Regions from separate parts of the Halomonas sp. HAL1 genome, predicted to be linked through region 1. Evidence: predicted binding sites of a transcription regulator. Region 1 holds the regulator's gene; each other region holds the start of a gene.
The links. The regulator FNR, encoded in region 1, switches genes on or off when oxygen is low (the NO sensors DNR and NnrR bind a similar motif). The targets are predictions, from matches to a motif close to TTGATNTANATCAA.

Region 1 (5,540 bases):
AGCGACCGGCGGCGCTGTGCTGATTCTCCCTATGCCTGGCTCTTTCAGCCCTATATGGGCGAAGAACTAGTAGCGCTTGCCTGCACATCAACGCCAACGCCGACGTCACCTGTGATCAGTTTGGCCGCCGTGGTGCTTAGCCAACAGCAGGTGCGTACCAGCCGTGCTTTTGTGCTGACGTTAGGCGCACCGGGGCAGGCTAGCAATGCATCGCTGCGTCGCCACCACCTGCTGAGCCAGGCGGGGGAGGTGGCGGCGCCAAACCGCGACAATTTAAATGCGTTAGTAGAGTTTATTGGCAATCGTCCTATTGTCGGTTGGCAGTTAGACAAGCGGATTGGAGCGTTAAATGCGTTGCTGAGAAAGCGGTTGGATTTCGCGCTGCCCAATGCCCAGGTCGACGTGGAAAAGCTGCACCAGCGCCAGCTGCGGCGCTTGCACCCGGAGATAGAGGCGCGGAGTAGCTTTGCCCAAGCGCTGGCGTGCTGGCAAGTACCCGCGATGGGGATGCAGGGTGTGTTAGGCGAGGCCACTTCCAGTGCGCTGCTCTATATGCGCCTGCAGCGCATTATGGCGGAGGCTGCTTAGTGATAAGCAGCTCTGCATACGAGTAGTTGGGTCAGGGCGGTGAGTGTTGTTAGAATAGCAGTCACTTTTTTCTTGAATGCCTTCCACCCTCGGCAGTGCTTATACCATGCAATCTCTTGATCATTTTGACCCTGCTTCCCTCGGAGCCGCCCTCGCTGATGTTGAGCAAGACTCGCCAGAGCTGGCCGATGCTAAGCAGAAACGTGAATTTAACAAGCTGCAAAAGCGCCTGCGCCGAGAAGTAGGCAATGCGATTATTGATTACCAGATGATCAATGAAGGCGACCGTGTGATGGTCTGTCTCTCCGGCGGCAAAGACAGCTATACGATGCTGGAGATTTTGCGCAATTTGCAGCGCAATGCGCCGGTCAATTTCTCACTGGTGGCGGTCAATCTGGATCAAAAACAGCCCGGTTTTCCCGAGCACGTGCTGCCTGCGTATCTGGATAAGCAGGGCGTGGAATATCACATTGTCGAGCGTGATACTTATTCGGTGGTGAAAGAAAAAACGCCAGAAGGTAAAACGACTTGTGCGCTCTGTTCACGTCTGCGCCGCGGTTCGCTGTACGGGTTTGCTGAAGAGATTGGCGCCAATAAAATCGCCCTGGGCCACCACCGCGAAGATATCCTTGAAACGCTGTTTCTCAATATGTTCTTTGGCGGCAACTTAAAAGCGATGCCGCCTAAGCTGCTTTCTGATGATGGTAAAAATATCGTCATTCGGCCGCTGGCTTACTGCAAAGAGGCGGATATTGCCGAGTTTTCACGGCTGATGGAATTTCCGATTATTCCCTGCAATCTATGCGGTTCGCAGCCCAATATGCAGCGCCAGGTCGTCAAAGAGATGCTCGCTGAGTGGGACAAAAAATTCCCCGGCCGTCTGGAAAGCATGTTTAAGGCGGTAACTAATATTGCGCCTTCCCAGCTGGCGGATCGCAGCCTGTTTGATTTTGAAGGGCTAGAAGCCAAACAGGCAGAGCTATTGGCCGGGCGCATTCAGGCATTTAACGTCAGTTAACCGTTTGCTGCTCCTCTTCGGCGAGGGTGATTAAGCGCTGCATATCAAGAATATTGACCTCTCGCCCGGACACCGCCACTACGCTCTGCTGCTGAAAGCGGCTTAAAATACGGCTGACGGTTTCCACCGCTAAACCCAAATAGTTGCCGATATCGGCCCTGGGCATGGAAAGGCGGAAACTGTAGGGCGAGTAGCCACGGCGACGAAAACGATCCGAAAGTGTTATTAAAAAGCTCGCTAGCCGCTGGTCGGCAGTTTTACGTGACAGCAGGCGCATCATGCGCCGGTCATCGCGTAACTCTTTGCTCATGCTGCGATACAGTTGGCCACGCAGTTCGGGCAACTCCTCTGAGAGTGAGTCCAAGCGATCAAAGGGAATCTCGCAAACGGTGGTCGTTTCCAGGGCAATTACACTTCCTGGGTAGTGCTCCTCATCAATCCCGTCCAACCCCACTAGCTCGCTCGGGAGGTAGAAATTGGTCAGTTGCTCGCTGCCGTTTCCCTCTGAGGTGACCTGTTTCAAACTGCCTGAGCGGACCGCATAAACGCTGGTAAAGCTGTCGCCTTGGCGAAATAGTGGCTCGCCTTTTTTCAGCGGCGCACGGCGTCGAATAATGGCATCGAACTGCCCCACATCGTCTATCTCAAGGGCAAGCGGCAGGCACAGTGAGCTCAAGCTGCAGGTTTGGCAGCGAGCTTCATGGAGTAGCGAGCGTCGGCGGCTCATGGGTTCCAACATGCGTAGCTCCTTGCGTAGCGTCTTGGGTGTCAGGTAATTCTCACGCTGGGCTGAGGTAGGCTTCCTTTATTATGGAAGCTTCATTTCGTTAGCGATAGCTTGTTTACACAATCTTTGAGTAGTGCGTGCCTGAGTGCTGCGGTAGGTGAGCATCAAACGCCATGGCTAAGTGACGAATTAGCAGTCGGCCCATAGGCGTCGCGCTAAGCTGGTCGCCGCTGCGCGTCAGCAGGCCATCTCGCTCGGCGCCCTGTAAGTGCTCAAGCGCTTGCGCAAAGTAATGCGGGGCATCAATTTTCCAGCGTTGACCGATGGCGGCCAGATCAATGCGCATATCACACATTAGTCGCTCAATGACGTCCCGGCGTATCAGGTCATCGTTACTTAAGCGCAGCCCGCGAACGGTTGCCAGCTGGCCCTGATCCAGCGCTGCTTCATAGCGGGCCAGATCGCTAGGGTTCTGTGCATAGACATCATCGACGCGAGAAATTGCCGACACGCCAAGCCCGATTAAGTCGCACTGGGCGTGGCTGGAGTAGCCTTGGAAGTTGCGCTGTAGCGAGCCTTCGCGCTGGGCGATCGCCAAGCTGTCATCAGGACGAGCAAAGTGGTCCATACCGATGTGCACATAACCGGCCGCGGTGAGCATCTCTATCGTGGTACGCAGAATCGCCAGCTTCTCTTCGCTGCCCGGCAGGTCATCGACATTTATCCGCCGCTGGGGGGCAAAGCGCTCGGGCATGTGGGCGTAGTTAAACACAGAAAGCCGTGCTGGATTTAACTCGATCACTTGGCGCAGGGTGTCTGCAAAGCTTTTTTCAGTCTGAAAGGGCAAGCCGTATATTAAATCGAGATTGAGCGAATGAAAGCCCAGCCGGTGCGCTTCATCCATCAGCGTCTCGGTGAGTACTCTTGGCTGAATACGGTTAATGGCTTTCTGCACCAGCGGGCTTAAGTCCTGCACGCCTAAACTGATGCGATTGAAACCGAGCGATTGCAGGTGGCGCAGCGTAAATACGTCCGCTTCGCGTGGGTCGATTTCAATCGCGTAATCGCGATCAGACGCGGACGAGAGACCAAAGCGCGCGTCCAGACGATCAATCAAGTCGCCCATCTGGTTCAAGTTAAGAAACGTCGGTGTTCCGCCACCCCAGTGCAACTGCTTCACCGGTCGTGTGGTATCCAGGTGGCGAGCGGTCAGCACCATTTCACGGTCAAGCCGGGATAGGTACGGCTCGGCCAGGGCGGTGTTCTTGGTGGCGATTTTATTACACGCGCAGTAAAAACAAATCTTGCGGCAGAAGGGGATATGCACATACAGCGAAAGAGGACGGTGGCTGGCATTGCTGCGCTCTAACGCCTGAGTCAAATCGCTCGGGGTAAATTGGTCGTGAAACGACAACGCCGTGGGGTAAGACGTATAGCGCGGGCCGCTGGTATCGTAACGGCGCAGCAAGGCTTCATCCCACTTTTTCTGCTCCGGTGCTGCCCCGGCCATGGTTGAAGTCATCGTAGAAGAAGCCGCGGGGGCATGAACGGGCATGAAGTGGCTCCGGCGTTAAAAGGGGCGTTTTAAAGGCTGTTTTTTCAAAGCCAGAGCCAGCCTAACGCGCGGCGCCGATATAAATATTGAGCCATGTCATGTTAATGCAGGTTGTGTGCTGTGAGTGTCCACAGCTGCCACAGCGCAAAAGCAATGATCGTCAGCGCGGCCACGCTGCGCGTTGCCGGGTGACGAATCAGGTGGCTTAACTGGCGCGCGGCAAGCCCGGTGGCCAGCAGCGCAGGCAGCGTGCCCAGCCCAAACGCACCCATCAACAGTGCGCCCTGGAGCGGGTCGGCAATCGCTAAGCTCCAAGCCAGCATGGAGTAGACCAGCCCACAGGGCAGCCAGCCCCATATCGCCCCCAGCGCAAAGGCTTGGGGTAAATGAACTACTGGCATTAAACGTCGCCCTACCGGCTCGATGAAGCGCCATAGGCGGCGGCCTACCGCTTCCACTTTCAGCAGCCCTTTCCACCAGTTGGCGATATACAGCGCCATCAGGATCAGCATCAGCGCCGCAAACACTTGTAGCAGCATTCGCGCCGTGGCTGAGAGGGAAAACAGTGTGCCTAGTAGAGCTACCAGTGCGCCTGCGCTCATATAGCTAGTAATACGACCTGCATTATAGCTGAGCAGCAAGCCTCCCATACGCGCCGGATGGCGCATGCTGGGGGGGACTGCAAAAGTGAGCGCGCTCATAATGCCACCACACATGCCAATGCAATGGGCGCCGCCCATCAAACCAAACACGAACGCCGCCAGCAGTGGCGGCAGGTCAAGGCCGGTTGGATTCATGGCCGGGGCTCTTGGTCGTCGGTTGAGTTTTCGGCGGGGATAGTCGGCTTTTGCTTAGCGCGCTGAAGTTGTTGACGCTGTTCAGGGGTTAGGTCGTTCTCATCTTCATCAAACAAAATGCGGTGCGCCGGGCCTTCCAAGTCGTCGAACTGATCATTTTTCACCGCCCAAAAGAATGCCCAGACGGCGAGGCCCAGCAGAATAAGTGAAAGCGGAATGAGTAGATACAGAATCGTCATGCGGTTACCGGTGTTGAAGCGCTTGGCGAAGAGGCGGGCGGCGTCGTACGCCAGCGTGACAGCCGCAGCGCGTTACCCACCACCACTAGCGAGCTGAGCGACATACCAATGGCCGCCATCCAGGGTGGCACCAGCCCCATGGCCGCCAGCGGCAGCGCCGAAAAGTTGTAGCATACTGACCAGATCATGTTCTGGCGCATGATACGCCGGGTCGCGCAGGAAATCTCGATAGCCTCAAAAATCCGCATCAGGCGTGGGCTGAGCAGCACCGCGTCGGCGCGGGTGCGGGCTAAGTCCGTCGCACCGTTCATGGCAATTGCCACATCAGCACCGGCTAACACCGGCACGTCGTTGATGCCGTCACCAATCATCACCACGGTTTCGCCAGCGGCTTGAAGCTCTTTCATCCGGGCCAGTTTGCCTTCTGGGCTGGTGCCTGCGTGCCACGTCGTTATGTTGAGTTGGTTGGCCAGGCTCTCCACAGCATCGACGGTATCACCGGAGAGCAGCTCCACGGTTAGCCCCTGGGCCTGTAGGGCTTTGATCGTGGCAGCAGCGTCATCACGAATGCCATCATGAAGACCAAACCAGGCGCGGGGTTCGCCGTTTTCGCTCA
Region 2 (5,540 bases), 2.0 Mb from region 1:
TCCGATCAAAATGATCATTACTGCTCTTAAACTCCGCCTTTTCGTTGATTTTTGCCTTGTCTAGCCTGCGCTCATTACGTTAATCAGAGGCTCCTAAAGCGGTTATAGTAAGTTGAGCTTGACGGAGTAGATCATCGCATTCTGGTAATTATTGGGCGTGCCCAACTTGTTATCAGAGTAGCGGTACTGAATACCGGTGGTGATCAAGTCGCTTGGATGCCACCACAGGCTCAGTGCACCGTTGGTGCCCACACTGCCTGCTTTCGCCTCTGGAGGCTGGTAGTTTTGGGTCAAGTACTCGTCGTCACGTCCAAACGTTTGCTCGTGCCAGTTGGTGACACTGAAATTTTGGTTGAGCGCCGCGAAATCATAACCCGCGACCCAGCCGGCCATAAAGCCGTTCATCCCGCTATAGCTGTTACTTTGCACCCGCGCGGCACCAATAAACGGTTTAAACCACAGGCCATTGTCGAAGGTGGTGCGGTAGCCTAAACCCAGAACCTGATCCTGCTCACGGCTCTCAAAGCCGTAATCACGGAAGTCGTAAAGGTGGGCATAAATCGACAGCGGGCTATCGCCCAGATAAATGTGCGAGGTTATTTTACCCGCGGTGCGGAAGTTGTCTTTGCCACCACTGGATTCATCGAATTGATCGTTGGTGGGGTTCTCGAAATCAAAGAAGCCATAGAATTCGCCCCAGCTAAAGCCAGCGCCGCCTTCTATTTCGAGAAACATAAAGTCGCTTTTCGCCGCGTTAGAGGCGGTGCGTGCTTCGGTGCCGTTCGACCAATCGAGATAGTTGACCGAGACATTGGCAAACGACCACAGCCGGTCAAGCGGGTGGGGCTGAGCGTCGTCTGCAAATGCTGGAGTGACTAGGGCGGTACTTGTCAGTAAAGCGCCAGCACTAAGGGTGACAAGCGATGAAGAGCGAGTGTGTTTTCGAGCAGTCATTTAAGCCTCAACGGGGGTTGTCGCGGAGCCATTTGAGTGTGGCTATCCGTGGTTATAGTCGTGCGGGCTGGCGTTAATGTTAAAATTATAACATTTAGTGTTATTTTTCTAACGTTGATTTGCAAGTGTTGTCACATCAACGCTATTTAAATGTCATAAAGTTATCGTAAGCATCACGAATAGCATTAATGGGCGTTGTCACAGTGGAAATTCCGTCGCTGCTCGCTCAGCATAGAAACGAAACAAGAGGCAACATGAAGGCTTATGTTGCGCTAAGCACAACAAGAGGGGTTGATAAGGAGATGCCCACCATGAATGGCCGCAGCGCTCAGCGCCTTGCAAAACTTCAGGAAGCGCTAGCCAGTGGCGGCACTCTTCATCTGCGCGATGCCGCAGAGCTGTGCGATGTGTCAGAAATGACCATCCGGCGCGATCTCACCACCCAGCCAACTGCGATGAGCCTGTTGGGCGGGCGCTTGGTGATGGCGAATTACCCCGGTGTCACACCGATTTATGACTTAACCGAGCAGCAGGCTAGCCACTACCAGGCGAAGTATCGGCTCTGCCAGCGAGTACTCGCCTTTATTGAAGAGGGCGATACGCTGTTTATTGACTGTGGCTCGACGCTGATTCCGTTGCTGAGTCAGTTAAGTCATTTTCGTGAACTGACGGTGGTGACCTATGCACTCAACGTCGCCAATGCCGTTGCCGCCTTGCCTAACGTACGCCTTGTACTACTGGGCGGGCTGTTTTATGCCGCTTCACAATCATTTGGCAGCGACAATATGGCCGCCGCCATTGAACGATTGGGCATCAATAAAGCATTGATTTCCGCGGCGGGCGTGGATTTGGAGCGCGGCGTAAGCTGTTTCCACTTTCACGAAGTAGCGCCTAAACAGGCCGCCATTGCTACAGCGATGCAGCGCTTGCTGGTAGTGGATGCCAGCAAGTTTGGCGTGGTACGACCGGCTTATTTCGCAGCCCTAGATGATTTTGATGTGGTTGTTACCGACGAAGAGGGCGCGCCGCAACTGCTAGAGGGGCATGGTCGCGATGTGCCCGTGGTAACCGTAGCGTAGAATTTTTCGCTTCTCTATACCCGTCAATAGCTTGGGTGCGGCAATGCGCCACTTCTTTCATGATCTCGATCAATAGAAAATACTTTCGTCTTACTTGCTGTCGCTTTTAAAGCTTAGGCGAGCAAGACCCGCCGCTATTCCCACTTGGCGGCGCATATTCTTCCCGGAGCAGTGGCGCTCAGTGCACTACGCATGTTCTTGTGCTCGTATGAGCATGTTTTGGGAAGAGTATGGGGTGATAGTTAGCCTGCTATATAGCTTGCTATATAGAGGCTAGTGTTTATTGAACATTTCACGAGATCACACCATGCAACGACGCTCACTATGGCGCAGGCGAGGCACTTTGGTGCTCCTTGCGCTGTGTCTGTTTCTAGCAGGCTGTAGTTCGGCCTTGTTAGACCCGAAAGGCCAAGTTGGCGCTGAGCAGCGCACGCTGATTCTGACCTCCTTTGGCTTGATGTTGATTGTAGTTATTCCGGTGATTGCCATGACGCTGCTGTTTGGCTGGCGCTATCGGCGCAGCAATAGCGTGGCGAAATATCTCCCCGATTGGGCGCACTCTAACGCGATTGAAGCAGTGATCTGGATCGTGCCCTGCGCGATTATCGCGGTGCTTGCGCTGTTGACCTGGAAAACCTCCCATAGCCTTGACCCGCACAAACCACTGGAAAGCGACGTAGCGCCGATTGAAATTCAGGCGGTGGCGTTGGACTGGAAGTGGCTGTTTATCTATCCGGAGCAGGGCGTGGCTAGCGTCAATGAAGTGGCCTTCCCGGTGGATACCCCAATACGTTTTCGGGTCAGTTCCGGCTCAGTGATGAATGCCTTTTTCATTCCCCATCTTGGCAGCCAGATCTACGCCATGGCGGGCATGGATAACGATGTTCATCTGATTGCCGATGAAATGGGCAGCTACCCAGGTCGCTCTACCAACTACAGCGGCGCGGGCTTCTCGGGCATGACGTTTGAAGCCAAGGTGACCACCCCCGGCGAGTTTGATGCCTGGGTTGAAACCGTGCGCGATGCCTCCGAAACGCTGACCTACCCCGAAGGCTACGAAGCACTGGCGGAACCTAGTGAATCGCACCCAGTGGAGTACTTCTCGGCTATTTCGCCAGCGCTGTACGAAAGCATTTTGAGCAGCTTCCACACGGGCGGTGAGCACGATATGGGCAGCGATCACCAGACGAGCAGCGACCATGCTGATTCTTCTGATGGCGATAACACGCCTAACACCCATCAAGCGGCCGACTCTGGCCAGGACACCAACAACCATGCTAGTCAGGATCATGCCATGCGCGCGAATCCTTCTAGTGTTGAAGCGGGAGGTTAAGCCGTGTTTGGAAAACTCAGTTTAGAGTCAATTCCCTACCACGAACCGATCATTATGGTCGTCGCGGCCGTTATGGCCATTGGGGGGATCGCGCTGGTAGGCGCGTTAACGTATTACCGTAAATGGAGCTGGCTGTGGAACGAGTGGTTTACTTCCGTTGACCACAAAAAGCTCGGCATTATGTATTTCATCGTCGCCTTGGTCATGCTACTGCGTGGCTTCTCGGATGCGATTATGATGCGTACCCAGCAGGCGATGGCCGCCGGGGGTGCCGCGGGCTATTTACCGCCCGAACACTACGATCAGATCTTTACCGCCCACGGCGTGATCATGATTTTCTTTGTCGCTATGCCCATGGTCATCGGCCTGATGAACCTGGTGGTGCCCCTGCAAATAGGCGCCCGCGACGTCGCTTTTCCTTTCCTGAATAACCTGAGCTTCTGGCTGTTTGCCGTGGCGGCGATATTGGTCAATATCTCGCTGGTGGTAGGGGAGTTTGCTAAAACAGGTTGGCTTGCCTACGCGCCCTTATCGGGGATCGAGTTTAGTCCCGGGGTGGGGGTCGATTACTGGATATGGGCATTACAGATATCCGGGATAGGCACGACGCTCACCGGCATTAACTTCTTCGTGACCATTTTAAAAATGCGCACCAAAGGCATGACCATGTTCCGCATGCCGATCTTCACCTGGACATCGCTGTGCGCCAACGTGCTGATCATCGCCTCATTCCCTATTTTGACCGCCACCATTGCGCTGCTGACGCTGGATCGCTACTTAGGCATGCACTTCTTCACCAATGATTTTGGCGGCAACATGATGATGTACGTCAACCTCATTTGGGCGTGGGGCCATCCGGAAGTTTATATTCTGATTCTGCCTGCCTTTGGTGTGTTCTCGGAAGTTATTTCGACGTTTGCCCGTAAGCGGCTATTTGGTTACATGACCATGGTATGGGCGACCATCGCCATCACCTTGTTGTCGTTTGTTGTCTGGTTGCACCACTTCTTCACCATGGGGGCGGGTGCTAACGTCAATGCCTTCTTCGGCATTATGACGATGATCATCGCCATTCCTACCGGGGTGAAAGTCTTCAACTGGCTGTTCACGATGTTCCGCGGTAGTTTGGAACTGACGTCGCCGGTACTCTGGACGCTGGGCTTTATTATTACCTTTACGCTGGGCGGTATGACCGGTGTCATGCTGGCAGTGCCAGCCGCTAACTTTGTGCTGCATAACAGCTTGTTTGTTATCGCTCACTTCCACAACGTCATTATCGGCGGTGTCGTGTTCGGCATGATGGCGGGCCTTACCTTCTGGTTCCCCAAAGCGTTTGGCTTCACGTTGAGCGAAAAATGGGGCAAGCGTGCATTCTGGTGCTGGTTTATCGGCTTCTATGTCGCCTTTATGCCGCTTTACGTGTTGGCCTTCTTTGGTGCCGTGCGCCGCATGCAGTCCTACGCTAATCCTGAATGGCAGCCGTGGATGATTCTGGCCTGGGTAGGCGCGGTGATCATCATGATGGGTATTGCCTGTACCATCATCCAGTTCTGGGTGAGCATCCGCGATCGCAAACTGAATGCTGATGTGACCGGTGACCCGTGGGATGGCCGTACCTTGGAGTGGTCAACCTCTTCACCAGCGCCGTTCTACAATTTCGCGCGCTTACCGGAAGTAGGGGATATCGACAGCTTCTGGTCCCAGAAACAGCGCAGTAACGAGGAGCTGGAAGAAGCGCCTTACACCGATATTCATATGCCGCGCAACACCGTCGCTGGCCCTGTTATCAGCTTGTTTGCGTTGGTTATCGGTTTTGCGTTGGTGTGGCATATCTGGTGGCTGGCAGGCGTAGGCGCCATCGGTGTCTTTGTTAGCTTTATGGCGCGGGTGTTTAACGACGATGTGGATTACTACGTACCTGCCGCTGAAGTTGAGCGAATCGAACGTGAGCATCAGCAACGCGTTAAAAACTCCGATCCCTACAAGCCGTCTGCCGAGATTGAAGGACGCGAAGGTAAGCAACGCTACGTGGAGGTGAAAGCGTAATGGCAACGGACACGTTACATCACGAAGGATCGGTCGTGCATCATGAGCATCACGATGCGGCGGGCACCAAACTGTTTGGTTTTTGGGTCTACTTAATGAGCGATTTGGTGATCTTCGGATCGCTTTTC
Region 3 (5,540 bases), 590 kb from region 1:
AGGCTTGGTTGCATAATGAGGCATTGGCCGCAGGGTTACCGCCTGTTGCGTGAAAGTCACTAAAAGCAGCCGACTGATTAACGAATATCCCCCCATCCAAATTCAGCGAGAGCGGGGTTGCCACCTCGATAGCAAGTTGCTCGAACTGATCGACCACTGCTTCATCGGTCGCGTAGGCTCCGAGCGTTATCGCGCCTTTTTCCCGGATCACATCACTTGCCAGCTCAATACTGTGCGCGGTGTTTTCTGTCGCGATAATAAAACTTATCGGGCCGAAACGCTCTTCACTATAGGCAGCCTTCTGTGCTGCATCCACCTTAAGAATAAGTGGCGTGTGTATGCGGGCCTGTGGGAACTGAGTGTGCTCTCGTGGCTCGCTATCTAGCACTATTTCGCCCAAGCCACGGCATTCATCTATTCGTGCTTGCGTCTCCATCGAGTGGAGGGCTCCCAGCACCGTGCAGGCTCGGTCGTTGTCACTCAGAAACGCTTGGACGGCTTTCGCAAGCGCTGCCGCCACGTCGTCAAAGCCCAAATGGCCATCCGATGTTTCAATACCGCTCTTAGGTACGTAAATGGCCTGAGGGGTCGTGCACATCTGCCCGGAATAAAGACTCAACGAGAAAGCAAGATTCGCCGTGACCGATTTAAGACTATCCACGCTGTCGATAATGATCGTGTTGATCCCAGCTTTCTCGGCGAACACCTGAGCCTGTTTAGCATTCTGTATTAGCCAGTCACCAAAGACATTGGAGCCGGTGAAATCGATCAGTTTAACCGCAGGATCAAGCGCCAACTCCTTGGTAAGTGGCGCATCGGCCGTGTCGGGTACTAAACTCACCAAGCTGGGGTCAAAGCCTGCCTCCTCTATCACTTCCTGGGCAACCCGGGTGGTCATCGCTACGGGCAGAATAGCACCTGGGTGCGGCTTAAGAATGACGGGGTTGCCAGTGACCAAACTGGCAAACAACCCAGGATAAGTGTTCCAAGTGGGAAAAGTGGAGCAAGCTACTACCAATGAGATACCCCGTGGCACAATGTGAAAACGCTTATCCATTACTAATGGGTCATGCTTACCCTGGGGCTTGACCCATTGCGCGCTAGCAGGAATCTGCGTCATTGCCTGCCAGGCATATGCCACGGCTTCAAGACCTCGATCCTGGGCATGAGGACCACCCGCCTGAAACGCCATCATCGGGCCCTGGCCGCTGGTATGCATCACTGCCTGAGCAATCTCCGGACTCATGGCGTTAAGACGCGCCAAGATTTCCAGGCATACTCCCACTCGCGCTTCTACTCCGGCATCCCGCCAATCTCGCATTGCCACTTGCATGGCCGCTATCGTCGCTTTGGTGTCTGGCTGATCATAAGTAATGCCGAGCTCAAAACCATAAGGTGACACCTCACCTCCTACTTGCTGGGAGTTACCAACCCCATTAAGCGTAAATGGCTGATTGAGCAGTGAATCGAATTTGGTCGGCGCCGCTTTAACTTCATCCTCGGGATATTTCCGCATGCTTTCTGGATAGGGCGTCCAAAAACTACGGCTAGAGATGGCATCGACAGCTTGGTCAAGGATCTCACGATGTAGGTCAAACATTTGCTGCGCTGATTGCGTCATGGGGCGCTCCTGAACTCACTTATTTTTTGATACGCTATATCATCAAAGATTATCTTTCCCGTAACAAAACATCAAACCCTTTCCCTGGCATCGTTTGCTTAAGAATCAATGAACCAACACTAATTTCCTTACATAAGCTGGCTAAAAATCACTTTATTAGCCACATACTCACTTTTCATACCATGGTCTAATGCTTATCATCTACTTGCCAAAAACTCACATAACATGTTGTTAACAAATAAAAAATAACAAAAACCACCACTAAGCGACACATTAACGTCAATAAAACAATATTGATGTGTATCAAAATAAATCTATACTCGACAGATATTCATCCTGTGCGCCACAGGCCGAACTGAGGTAAAGATGCCCACTACTCTAAAAATAACCCCTCCCCAGGAAGGCGTTTTATGCATCACGCTGAATCGCCCAGAAGCACTGAATGCGCTTAATACGAAGCTTCTCGGCGAGCTTGCCGATACCTTGAGCGCTGCTGATAGTGACGACAAGGTTCGCGCTGTGGTGATTACTGGCAGTACGAAAGCGTTCGCTGCCGGTGCCGATATTAACGAAATGGCTGAACGCGATTTGGTCGGTATGTTGGAAGATCCTCGGCAGCATCACTGGGCCACTATCACGCAATTTCGCAAACCGATTATTGCTGCTGTCAACGGCTATGCCTTAGGCGGTGGCTGCGAACTGGCCATGCATGCCGATATCATTATTGCGGGAGAAAACGCCCTGTTTGGCCAGCCGGAAATCAACCTAGGCATCATGCCTGGCGCTGGCGGCACCCAACGCCTGCTGCGGGCGGTGGGTAAATCACTCGCCACTCAGATGGTGCTTACCGGCGAGCCGATTTCCGCTCGCCGCGCGCTCGAAGCTGGCCTGATTAGCGAGATTACCCAGCCCGAATTAACGCTAGAGCGCGCAATGGCTATTGCAACACGCATTGCCTCCAAGGCTCCGCTGGCAGTGCGCTTGGCACGGGAATCGTTACACAAGGCGATGGATACCGACCTGGCCACCGGCCTGCGCTTTGAACGACATGCGTTCACCTTGCTGGCGGGCACCGCCGACCGCGAAGAGGGCATTCGCGCCTTCCAAGAAAAACGACCTGCCACTTTTCAAGGGCATTGACACAAGGATATTACCCATGAGCCAAGCGCCCCTGCTTTACAGCGTAGAAGACGGCGTCGCCTGTATTACACTGAATCGCCCCGACAGCCTGAACAGCTTCAATACCGAGATGCACTCCGAGATGCGCAAGGCGCTTAAAGCCGTGCGCCAGGACTCTAGCGTTCGCGCTCTGCTGCTGACTGGCAGCGGCAGAGGATTCTGCGCCGGACAGGATCTTTCCGATCGTAGCGTGGTGCCCGGCGAACAAGCCCCCGACCTAGGCGAGTCATTGGAGAAACGCTACAACCCCATGCTGCGCGCCCTCAAAGACATGCCGTTTCCAACCATTTGCGCAGTCAATGGCGTGGCCGCAGGCGCCGGTGCCAACATCGCCCTGGCCTGTGACATCGTTTTGGCGGCGCGTTCGGCTAGCTTCATTCAAGCCTTCTGTAAGATCGGCTTGATCCCAGACTCCGGTGGCACCTGGACATTGCCTAACTTAGTTGGCATGGCGCGTGCCAAGGGCTTGGCGATGCTCGGCGACAAGCTTCCCGCTGAAACCGCCGAACAGTGGGGCATGATCTGGCGCTGCGTCGACGATGAGTCGCTTCAAGAAGAAGCCATGTCCATGGCTCGCCACTTGGCAACTCAACCGACGCGTGGTTTGGCACTCATCAAACGCGCTCTGCATGCCAGCAGCGATAACAGCTTCAATGAGCAGCTCGACCTGGAACGCGACCTGCAGCGCCTTGCTGGGCGCTCCGAGGACTACCGCGAAGGCGTAAGCGCTTTCATGGAGAAACGTCGCCCCACCTTCAAGGGAGAATGAGATGTCAGCTCTTCCCACGAGCGCCGTCATTGGCGTGATCGGCGCTGGCGCCATGGGTGCCGGTATCGCTCAGGTAGCCGCCCAGGCTGGCCACTCGGTGATTCTGCATGACAATCAACCGGGCGCGGCAATTGCTGGTATTGACAATATTCGCCGCCAGCTGGAACGGCGCGTAGCCAAGGGCAAGATGACCCAGGACGATGTGGATAGCATCATCGATCGCCTGCAGCCAGCCGACGCTATCAATGCCTTGGCCGACAGCCGCCTGATTATTGAGGCTATCGTCGAGAACCTCGACATCAAGCGCCAAGTATTCGCCCAGCTAGAAGCACTGTGCTCGACTGATACTTTATTCGCCAGTAACACCTCGTCCCTGTCGATTACTTCTATTGCCGCGAACCTAGAACACCCCGAGCGCATGGCGGGGCTGCATTTCTTTAACCCCGCGCCGGTAATGAAGCTGGTGGAAGTGGTGTCTGGCCTAGCGACTACCGCTGAGGTTGGCGAAACTCTTTACGCCACCGCCAACGCTTGGGGCAAGGTCGTGGTCCATGCCAGCTCCACTCCTGGGTTCATCGTCAACCGCGTGGCACGGCCTTTCTATGCTGAAGGGTTACGCCTGTTGCAAGAAGGTGCCAGCGATGCCGCCACCCTGGATGCGCTGCTACGTGAGGCAGGTGGGTTTCGCATGGGGCCTTTCGAACTGATGGATCTGATCGGTCACGACGTTAACTATGCGGTGACCCGCTCGGTGTTCGACGCCTACTACGGTGACACCCGTTTCGAACCTTCTCTGGTGCAGCACGCTCTGGTCGAAGCCGGACACCTCGGGCGCAAGTCTGGTCAAGGCTTCTTCGATTATCGCGAAGAACAGCGCGAAGGCGCCATCAAGCCTCGGCCCAACATCGCGCCACCAGCGCAAGTTGAATTACCGCCGTTGGTGGTACAGGGCGACCCTGGGGTGATCGCTCCGCTACTGGAACGTGCCCAGGAAACCGGACTTGATGTCGTTCGCCGAGAGTCACTGCAGCAGGACGGCACGACCCGCCTGCGCCTAGGTGACTTGGTTCTCGCCCTCAGCGACGGGCGTTGCGCTGCCGAACGCGCGGTCAACGAAGGGCTCGAAGCGCTAGTGCTGTTCGACTTGTGCTTTGACTACCGCAGCGCCAGTATCATCGCGCTCTCTGCCAGCCACGCCACCTCGTCCGAGGCCCGCCAAATGGCCACCGCCTTCTTCCAGCGTCTGGGAATGGACGCCGTCTGGCTGACCGATACGCCGGGGCTGGTGGTATTGCGCACCGTGGCCATGCTCGCCAACGAAGCCGCCGATGCCGTATTACAGGGTGTCTGCAGTGCCCAGGATGGCGACCTGGCCATGCAGGCCGGAGTTAACTACCCCCGCGGCCCCTTGGCCTGGGCGGACTCGCTGGGCCTGCCCTTCGTACACCGTACCCTCACGCACCTGCAGCAAAGCTACGGCGAGGAGCGCTATCGTGCTTCCTTTCTGCTGCGTCGCAAAGCCCTGAGCGAGGAAAGCTTTCATGAGTGATTCCCCACTGTCCCCGCAACAACTGGCGGAAGCCTGTGCCGAGGCGATGTTTTCCCGCGACCATGCCAGCCAAGGGTTGGGCATGCGTATTACTCGCATGGCACCCGGCTTCGCTGAACTGAGCATGACCGTGCGTCAGGATATGGTGCAGGGGCACGGCAACTGCCATGGTGGTTTTCTTTTTACCTTTGCTGACTCCGCCTTTGCATTTGCCTGCAACAGTTATGACGAAGCCACGGTGGCCGCCGGATGCAGTATCGACTATCTCGGCCCCGGCCAACTGGGCGACGAACTCACCGCTACTGCCGAAGAGCGCAGCCGCCGCGGGCGTACCGGCATTTACGACATCACAATACGCAACCAGCATGGCGATACCATCGCCTTGTTCCGTGGACGTTCCTACAAAATTCGCGGCAGCGTAC

Region 2: the regulator FNR is predicted to act here: its motif matches at 2,093-2,106, upstream of cyoA (ubiquinol oxidase subunit II).
Region 3: the regulator FNR is predicted to act here: its motif matches at 1,915-1,928, upstream of paaF (2,3-dehydroadipyl-CoA hydratase PaaF).

What each region holds. Positions count from the first base shown of each region.
Region 1 is NZ_CP130610.1:3,269,992-3,275,531, reverse strand. It holds gene Q3Y66_RS15365 (DNA polymerase III subunit epsilon) at 1-588, shown strand, start outside; gene ttcA (tRNA 2-thiocytidine(32) synthetase TtcA) at 695-1,606, shown strand; gene fnr (fumarate/nitrate reduction transcriptional regulator Fnr) at 1,599-2,345, opposite strand; gene hemN (oxygen-independent coproporphyrinogen III oxidase) at 2,449-3,888, opposite strand; gene Q3Y66_RS15345 (sulfite exporter TauE/SafE family protein) at 3,990-4,685, opposite strand; gene ccoS (cbb3-type cytochrome oxidase assembly protein CcoS) at 4,682-4,924, opposite strand; gene Q3Y66_RS15335 (heavy metal translocating P-type ATPase) at 4,921-5,540, opposite strand, start outside.
Region 2 is NZ_CP130610.1:1,008,381-1,013,920, forward strand. It holds gene Q3Y66_RS04785 (outer membrane protein OmpK) at 103-954, opposite strand; gene Q3Y66_RS04790 (DeoR/GlpR family DNA-binding transcription regulator) at 1,266-2,033, shown strand; gene cyoA (ubiquinol oxidase subunit II) at 2,341-3,366, shown strand; gene cyoB (cytochrome o ubiquinol oxidase subunit I) at 3,370-5,412, shown strand; gene cyoC (cytochrome o ubiquinol oxidase subunit III) at 5,412-5,540, shown strand, end outside.
Region 3 is NZ_CP130610.1:3,858,527-3,864,066, forward strand. It holds gene paaN (phenylacetic acid degradation protein PaaN) at 1-1,621, opposite strand, end outside; gene paaF (2,3-dehydroadipyl-CoA hydratase PaaF) at 1,988-2,761, shown strand; gene paaG (2-(1,2-epoxy-1,2-dihydrophenyl)acetyl-CoA isomerase PaaG) at 2,778-3,569, shown strand; gene paaH (3-hydroxyacyl-CoA dehydrogenase PaaH) at 3,571-5,118, shown strand; gene paaI (hydroxyphenylacetyl-CoA thioesterase PaaI) at 5,111-5,540, shown strand, end outside.